DNA from 2 places in the Solibacillus sp. FSL R5-0449 genome. Region 2 is predicted to be linked to the other one. Evidence: a T-box and tRNA genes for the amino acid it is inferred to sense, from the RefSeq annotation. Region 2 holds a T-box; the other holds one or more tRNA genes.
What was found. A T-box is a leader RNA that pairs with one kind of tRNA and senses whether it is charged. The one in region 2 lies ahead of argS (arginine--tRNA ligase), so its partner is inferred to be a tRNA-Arg.
Positions count from the first base shown of each region.

Region 1 (2,665 bases), 960 kb from region 2:
TAGTACGAGAGGACCGGGATGGACATACCGCTGGTGTACCAGTTGTCTTGCCAAAGGCATCGCTGGGTAGCTATGTATGGACGGGATAAGTGCTGAAAGCATCTAAGCATGAAGCCCCCCTCAAGATGAGATTTCCCATTACGCAAGTAAGTAAGACCCCTGAAAGACGATCAGGTAGATAGGTTCGAGGTGGAAGTGCGGCGACGTATGCAGCTGACGAATACTAATCGGTCGAGGACTTAACCACATTTTATTGCACAAATTCAATGAAACGTTTATCCAGTTTTGAAAGAATGAAATTTCTTTTAACTAAATAATTAAGTGAAGTGATGATGGCAAAGAGGTCACACCCGTTCCCATACCGAACACGGAAGTTAAGCTCTTTAGCGCCGATGGTAGTTGGGGGCTTCCCCCTGCGAGAGTAGGACGTCGCTTCGCTTATTTTTTTTGGGAGGATTAGCTCAGCTGGGAGAGCACCTGCCTTACAAGCAGGGGGTCGGCGGTTCGAGCCCGTCATCCTCCACCATTTTAATCAAGAGCCATTAGCTCAGTTGGTAGAGCATCTGACTTTTAATCAGAGGGTCGAAGGTTCGAGTCCTTCATGGCTCACCAGTTTTATAAAATTATACATACTGTCAGATATAAAAATTCTTGATGCATTTTGCGGAAGTAGTTCAGTGGTAGAACACCACCTTGCCAAGGTGGGGGTCGCGAGTTCGAACCTCGTCTTCCGCTCCAAAAATGCCGGGGTGGCGGAACTGGCAGACGCACAGGACTTAAAATCCTGCGGTGAGTGATCACCGTGCCGGTTCGATTCCGGCCCTCGGCACCATCTTTACAATAAACAATATGCGCCCGTAGCTCAATTGGATAGAGCGTCTGACTACGGATCAGAAGGTTGTGGGTTCGACTCCTGCCGGGCGCGCCATATAACTCAACTGGAAAAAGCTTAAATGCTTATCAAGTAGAGATAAACTTATTATCATGGCTACCTAGCTCAGCTGGCTAGAGCATTCGGTTCATACCCGAAAGGTCGTGGGTTCGACTCCCTCGGTAGCCATTTTATACTTTTGGAGGTATACCCAAGTCTGGCTGAAGGGATCGGTCTTGAAAACCGACAGGCGGGTAACACCGCGCGGGGGTTCGAATCCCTCTACCTCCTCCATTTTTTACAAACTGGGTAATGAAAAAAGTATAAACATAATATTTTCGCGGGGTGGAGCAGTGGTAGCTCGTCGGGCTCATAACCCGAAGGTCGCAGGTTCAAGTCCTGCCCCCGCAACCAAATGGTCCCGTGGTGTAGCGGTTAACATGCCTGCCTGTCACGCAGGAGATCGCCGGTTCGATCCCGGTCGGGACCGCCATTTGTGGGTTTGTAGCTCAGTTGGTAGAGCATTAGATTGAAGCTCTAAGTGTCGGCGGTTCGATTCCGTCCAAACCCACCATATGCGGGTGTAGTTTAGTGGTAAAACCTCAGCCTTCCAAGCTGATGTTGTCGGTTCGATTCCGATCACCCGCTCCAGTTTTTAAATGGGCCTATAGCTCAGCTGGTTAGAGCGCACGCCTGATAAGCGTGAGGTCGATGGTTCGAGTCCATTTAGGCCCACCATATACAATTATTCCGAAGTAGCTCAGTTGGTAGAGCATCCGGCTGTTAACCGGCAGGTCGCAGGTTCGAGTCCTGCCTTCGGAGCCATGGCCCGTTGGTCAAGTGGTTAAGACACCGCCCTTTCACGGCGGTAACACGGGTTCGAATCCCGTACGGGTCATTTTTAAGCATGTAGCAGAGGCTACATGCTTTTTTTATGCTTTTAATCTCTCTTTGCTTTTGCTCCTTATTCCTTATAAATAATATTCAACAGGTCTTATGAGTTTTTCTTAGATTACCGCCAGAATAATAAAGGTTTTTTGGCGTAAACACATTCAGAATTAATATTTTCCAAAAGTTGGTCGATATAAAAGGGGGTATAATTACACAAGACTTTAGGAGGGGTAATGGAATGAGTTTTTTAAAAGGATTAGGATCTTTAATAGGTGAAGTAACGGGAGAGATTGTAGGCGGTACTGTTAACTTAATAGGCGAGGTAACAGGCAGCGAGTTCATTGAGGAAGTCGGGGACGGAATTAAAAAAGCCTCTGCTTTTGCCGGGGACAAATTAGGTGAGGCGGCGAGCGGAACGTGGGATGTGGCTGCAGGGATAATCACGCAGGACGAATATCAGCGGAAAGAAGGGTTTAGCGATCTTGGACAGGCTACAGGCGATACGTTGAAGGCGATCGGAAATACAGTAGTCCATGTGGCTAAAAATGGTGTCGAAGTAGTGGACAGTCTGGCAGTAGGGGATACAGAACGGCTGCAGGGCGGCGTCAAAGAGCTTGTGAAAGTCGGTGCTGTTGGGGCTTTGTCATTCGGTATCATTGATCTGGTCGATGGATCTGAAGGAGAAGCTTCGCCTATTTCCAATCAGACAGCTTCCTTGCCATTGGCGGACGGGGCATCGGATACTGCATTAGCGGAAAATCCGAACAACCATCATGTTGAGCCGCACTGGCGCACCTTGCCGAGTGGCGAGCAGATTTGGGTGGATGGTGATGGTGATACATCTATCAATACAAATGAAGGCTGGATTCAATCCAATCCGGACTACCGTGTGAAACTATAGAA
Region 1 covers NZ_CP150239.1:411,056-413,720, forward strand. Annotated here, with positions in the region: rRNA gene MKY27_RS02020 (23S ribosomal RNA) at 1-247, shown strand, start outside; rRNA gene rrf (5S ribosomal RNA) at 323-438, shown strand; tRNA gene MKY27_RS02030 (tRNA-Val) at 451-526, shown strand; tRNA gene MKY27_RS02035 (tRNA-Lys) at 537-612, shown strand; tRNA gene MKY27_RS02040 (tRNA-Gly) at 664-738, shown strand; tRNA gene MKY27_RS02045 (tRNA-Leu) at 744-832, shown strand; tRNA gene MKY27_RS02050 (tRNA-Arg) at 852-928, shown strand; tRNA gene MKY27_RS02055 (tRNA-Met) at 987-1,060, shown strand; tRNA gene MKY27_RS02060 (tRNA-Ser) at 1,073-1,165, shown strand; tRNA gene MKY27_RS02065 (tRNA-Met) at 1,211-1,285, shown strand; tRNA gene MKY27_RS02070 (tRNA-Asp) at 1,289-1,364, shown strand; tRNA gene MKY27_RS02075 (tRNA-Phe) at 1,370-1,445, shown strand; tRNA gene MKY27_RS02080 (tRNA-Gly) at 1,449-1,522, shown strand; tRNA gene MKY27_RS02085 (tRNA-Ile) at 1,533-1,609, shown strand; tRNA gene MKY27_RS02090 (tRNA-Asn) at 1,621-1,696, shown strand; tRNA gene MKY27_RS02095 (tRNA-Glu) at 1,698-1,769, shown strand; gene MKY27_RS02100 (hypothetical protein) at 2,001-2,663, shown strand.
Region 1: it has a tRNA-Arg gene. The T-box ahead of argS (arginine--tRNA ligase) is inferred to sense a tRNA for this amino acid. The anticodon was not compared.

Region 2 (4,690 bases):
TTACCGCAGTCAAGCTACTATGAAAGTGAAAATGGATACGGTCCGTCCACAAATGGAAGATATCCAGGCACGTTTAAAAGCAGCAAAAACTCCGGAAGAAAGAATGACTGTTCAGCAGGAAATGATGTCGCTCTACAAAGAACATAATATTAATCCGCTAAATATGGGCTGCCTGCCAGCGCTTATACAAATGCCGATTATTATGGGCTTATACTATGCGATTTTATATTCGGCCGAAATTAAAACCCATTCATTCCTATGGTTTGACCTTGGCTCTACAGATATTTGGATGACTGCCATTGCAGGTATCGTTTATTTTATACAAGCAAAAGTATCGCTTCAAACCGTACCAGAAGCTCAGAAGAACCAAATGAAACTGATGATTTACGTATCACCGATTATGATTGTCATTATTTCATTATCTTCGATGGCTGCACTCCCACTGTACTGGGCAGTCGGAGGGTTATTCTTAATTGTCCAAACATTCATTGGACGCAAGTTTTTCTCAAACATCCCTGAAACTAAGGGAAATGAATCAAAATAAGTTATGCCGCTGCTAAAGGCTTACTGAATTAAACTACTGAGACAATGTTTTCAGTAGTTTTTTTGATTTCTGCTTAGTGTGGTAAGTGGTGTGGTGTGGTGCAATCTTCTAATAAGCTAGCGGATTGTTCTAATATATTTTAAAAAGTTCTAATAAAATCCTGATCTTCTAATATAATGGCCAGTTGTTCAAATAAGTGGTCGAGATCTTCCAATAAAGCATTCAGTTGTTCTAATATGTCCCAAGCATTTTCTAATATCTGTCTCATTTGTTCTAATAAAGACTATATGAGTTAAACGAACACCCTTAAACTAAAGGAAAACATGAGTTGCCTGCATTTATTTCCCCAGATTTTCTAAAATAAAGTCTGTATTGTCTAATAAAGGCCACAGATTATCTAATAAACACTGTTGACAATAATACCCTTTAATGGATATAATTCAGTAAATTTAAATTCGATGAAAAAGACAGTAGTTTACAGATATTTTGGAAAGCGAGCCGGGGATTGGTGTAAGCCTGGTGCAAAATATGTAAATGAAGCGCACTTTGGAGAAGCGGTCTGAACATAAGTAGGATCTGCCGGGGAGTCACCTCGTTAATAATGGAAAGTGGTCACGTTTGTGGCAACTAGAGTGGTACCACGGGAATTCGAAGCTCTCGTCTCTATTTGGAGACGGGGGCTTTTTTATATTGGGAGGGGATAACATGTATAAAAGTATTGCATCAATAATTCAAGACGCTTTGCCTCAAAATATTATAACGACAGATGAAATTGAACAACTACTGGAAAAGCCAAAGTATGAGCATTTAGGGGATGTAGCTTTTCCATGCTTTACGCTTGCCAAAATATTAAAGAAAGCCCCGAATATGATCGCTCGGGAAATAGGCGACAGAATTAAAAATGAACTTATACAGGAAGTGCAAGTAGTTGGCGGCTATATAAATCTATTTTTAAATAAGCTGCAAGTGACAAGAAGCGTCATTACCAAGATTATGTCAGCTCCAGAAGCATACGGCCAACAACAATCAAAACATAAAAACATTGTAATCGATTTTTCATCACCGAATATTGCAAAACCATTCTCCATGGGGCATCTTCGTTCTACAGTTATTGGCAATGCCCTTGCAAATATTGCAGAAAAAAACGGGTACAACGTTGTCCGGGTAAATCATCTTGGCGACTGGGGTACCCAATTTGGTAAATTGATTGTGGCATTTCGGCTATGGGGAGAAAAAGAGTGTGTTGAACAAGCACCTATCGAAGCGCTTTTAAAACTTTACGTGAAGTTCCATGATGAAGCGGAATCAAATGACAATCTAAATGAGCAAGCGAGATCTGCTTTTAAAGCGCTCGAAGATCAGGATCCGGAGGCATTGGAATTATGGAATTGGTTTAAAGGTGCTTCTTTACAAGAATTTAAGCAGATTTATGATCAGCTCCATATTGCGTTTGATTCTTATGAGGGGGAAGCTTTTTATAATGATAAAATGCAGCCTATTGTTGAGGAATTAAATAAGAAGCAATTACTTAAAGAGTCGCATGGCGCAAATGTTGTGGAGCTTGAAGACATGCCGCCTTGTTTAATAACTAAGCAGGACGGGGCAACATTATATGCGACACGTGACTTAGCCGCAGCATTTTATAGAAAGAAGCGTTATGAACCAGCCAAAGTTTTCTATGTAGTAGGGAATGAGCAAACACTGCATTTTAAACAAGTGTTTCAAGTCATTTCGAAAATGGGCTATCCATGGGCGGAAAATCTGAAGCATGTACCATTTGGAATGATACTGAAAGACGGAAAAAAGATGTCGACTCGTAAAGGTAGAGTCATTTTATTGAAGGGTGTATTAAAGGAAGCGGTGGATACAGCGTCAAGAAATATAGAGGAAAAAAATCCAACTTTAAATAATAAACAAAATGTAGCTGAGCAAGTAGGCATTGGCGCGGTAATATTTAATGATTTAAAAAACTTTCGCTTAAACGATATTGAATTTTCATTACCTCAAATGTTGAATTTCGAAGGCGAAACAGGGCCATATGTACAATATACTCATGCCCGGATTCATTCCATTTTAGATAAAGCAAAGTATAAAGCGGACAAGGAAATACCCGTAGAAGAATTAGAAGATTCGGCTTGGGCTGTCATTTTGCTGTTGCAACAATATCCTCAAGTAGTTATAGACAGTTTTGAACAAGTGGATCCATCCTTAATTGCGAAATATGTATTGCATTTAGCACGGATGTTCAACAAATATTATGCAAATACAAAAATATTAGTAGAAGATCAACAACGTGAAAACCGTTTACAGCTATGTTTTGCAGTAGCAACCGTATTAAAGGATGGTTTGAAATTACTAGGCATCCAATCACCTGAAAGAATGTAATTTAAACGGACTTAATGGTGATTTAAGTGCTTATAAATCCTCTAAAGATATAAATACTCATTGTATCCCCTCATTATCTATGCGAAAATTTATTAGAATATTGGAAAAATAAGGAGTGGGACTATGTGGGAACAGCAGCTAATTGAAACAACGCGAGGAGTTTTTGAAGTTTTTACAAAAGGCGAGGGGAAACCGCTCTGTGTGACACATTTATACAGCGAATTTAATGCAAATGGCAATCGGTTTGCGGAAATGTTTGTCCCGTATTATAAAGTGCATTTAGTGAATTTACGTGGCTGCGGAAAATCAACGGATGATGTGTCTGTCTCTAACTATGGCATGCAGGATAGTGTAGCGGATCTGGAGGCAATACGAACAGCATTGGATTATAATGCATGGGGCTTTGCGGGGCATTCAACAGGGGGAATGCTTGCATTAAATTATGCGATTTTGCATCCGGAAAGCGTGGAATTTATCGTAGCTGGCGGACTTTGTGCTTCTGCAGAATATATGCATCACCCTGCGAGCATCTACTGCAAGGAAAATCCTAACAATAAAAGGATTCTTGAGATTTTAGCGATGCTGCGCGATCCATCATCAACAATCGAGCAAAGAAGAGCGGGCTCTAAAGAATGGGCGCTTATGTCGCTATATAAAGAACAAAGCTATGAAAATATGATAAGCCGGCCAAGCAGCGGGAAAACCGTTTCAAAAAGACTGGATTATTTTTCGTATAAAGAGCTCCAAGACTTCGATTTGCGACCGCAATTACCGACAGTGAAAACGAAAGCCTATATATACGGCGGGTTATACGATGCGCAATGTCCATATGAATTTGCAGTGGAAGCGGCGGATTTGCTAGCGAATGCGACTTTGACGACCTTTGCAAAAAGTAACCATAACCCGTTTATTGAGGAAGAAGAAAAGTTCTCGGATTTTGTCCGGAATCTGTCCCAAGTTCATTCTTCACAATTATAAGGAAATAGCCAATTTGATATCGTGAAAAGGGAGAAATATATGGAAGAAATCATATTAGAAAATGAAATCGTCAAGTTAAGACCTGTACAAATAGATGATGTTGAAGCAATTACCGCTGCCGCGAATGATGAGCGGATTTGGGAGCATATGTCGGTAACATTGCTTTCTAAAGAAGCGGTACAAAACTATATTGAAAATGCGATTAAAGAGCGGAAGAAAGGGATTTCCAATATGTTTGCGGTTATCGATAAGAAAACGGACGCCATTGTAGGCTGTACCTCTTTTCTTGATATTTCATTTCCGCATAAAAGATTGGAAATAGGGTCTACTTGGTATAACCCGAGTGTTTGGCGCTCGGCGATTAATACAAATTGCAAGTTTTTATTGTTTCGATACTGCTTTGAAGAACTTCAATTAAATCGTGTTCAAATTAAAACAGGTCACGAAAACTACCGTTCGCAAAAAGCGATTGAACGGATTGGCGCAGTAAAAGAAGGGGTTCTGCGCAATCATATGATCCGAAAAGAAGGAATCATTCGCCATACCGTTATGTATAGTGTCATTCTGGAAGATTGGACACAACTTAAAGTCAAGTTCGTCGATCATTTATTAAAATATTGAAAATAAGTGGATTAATGAATGTTATTGATAAGATTTTATAAGAAATTCGCATTTTTTCAAGCTATTTAACACGAATTGTGTGGAATAAACGAACATTCTCGTGTCATATCCCATATTTTCATATACAATAAGATAGTTAAATCTTTAATGGGAATATCTTAT
Region 2 covers NZ_CP150239.1:1,365,829-1,370,518, forward strand. Annotated here, with positions in the region: gene yidC (membrane protein insertase YidC) at 1-544, shown strand, start outside; T-box leader at 994-1,212, shown strand; gene argS (arginine--tRNA ligase) at 1,250-2,929, shown strand; gene MKY27_RS06600 (alpha/beta hydrolase) at 3,053-3,907, shown strand; gene MKY27_RS06605 (GNAT family protein) at 3,947-4,528, shown strand.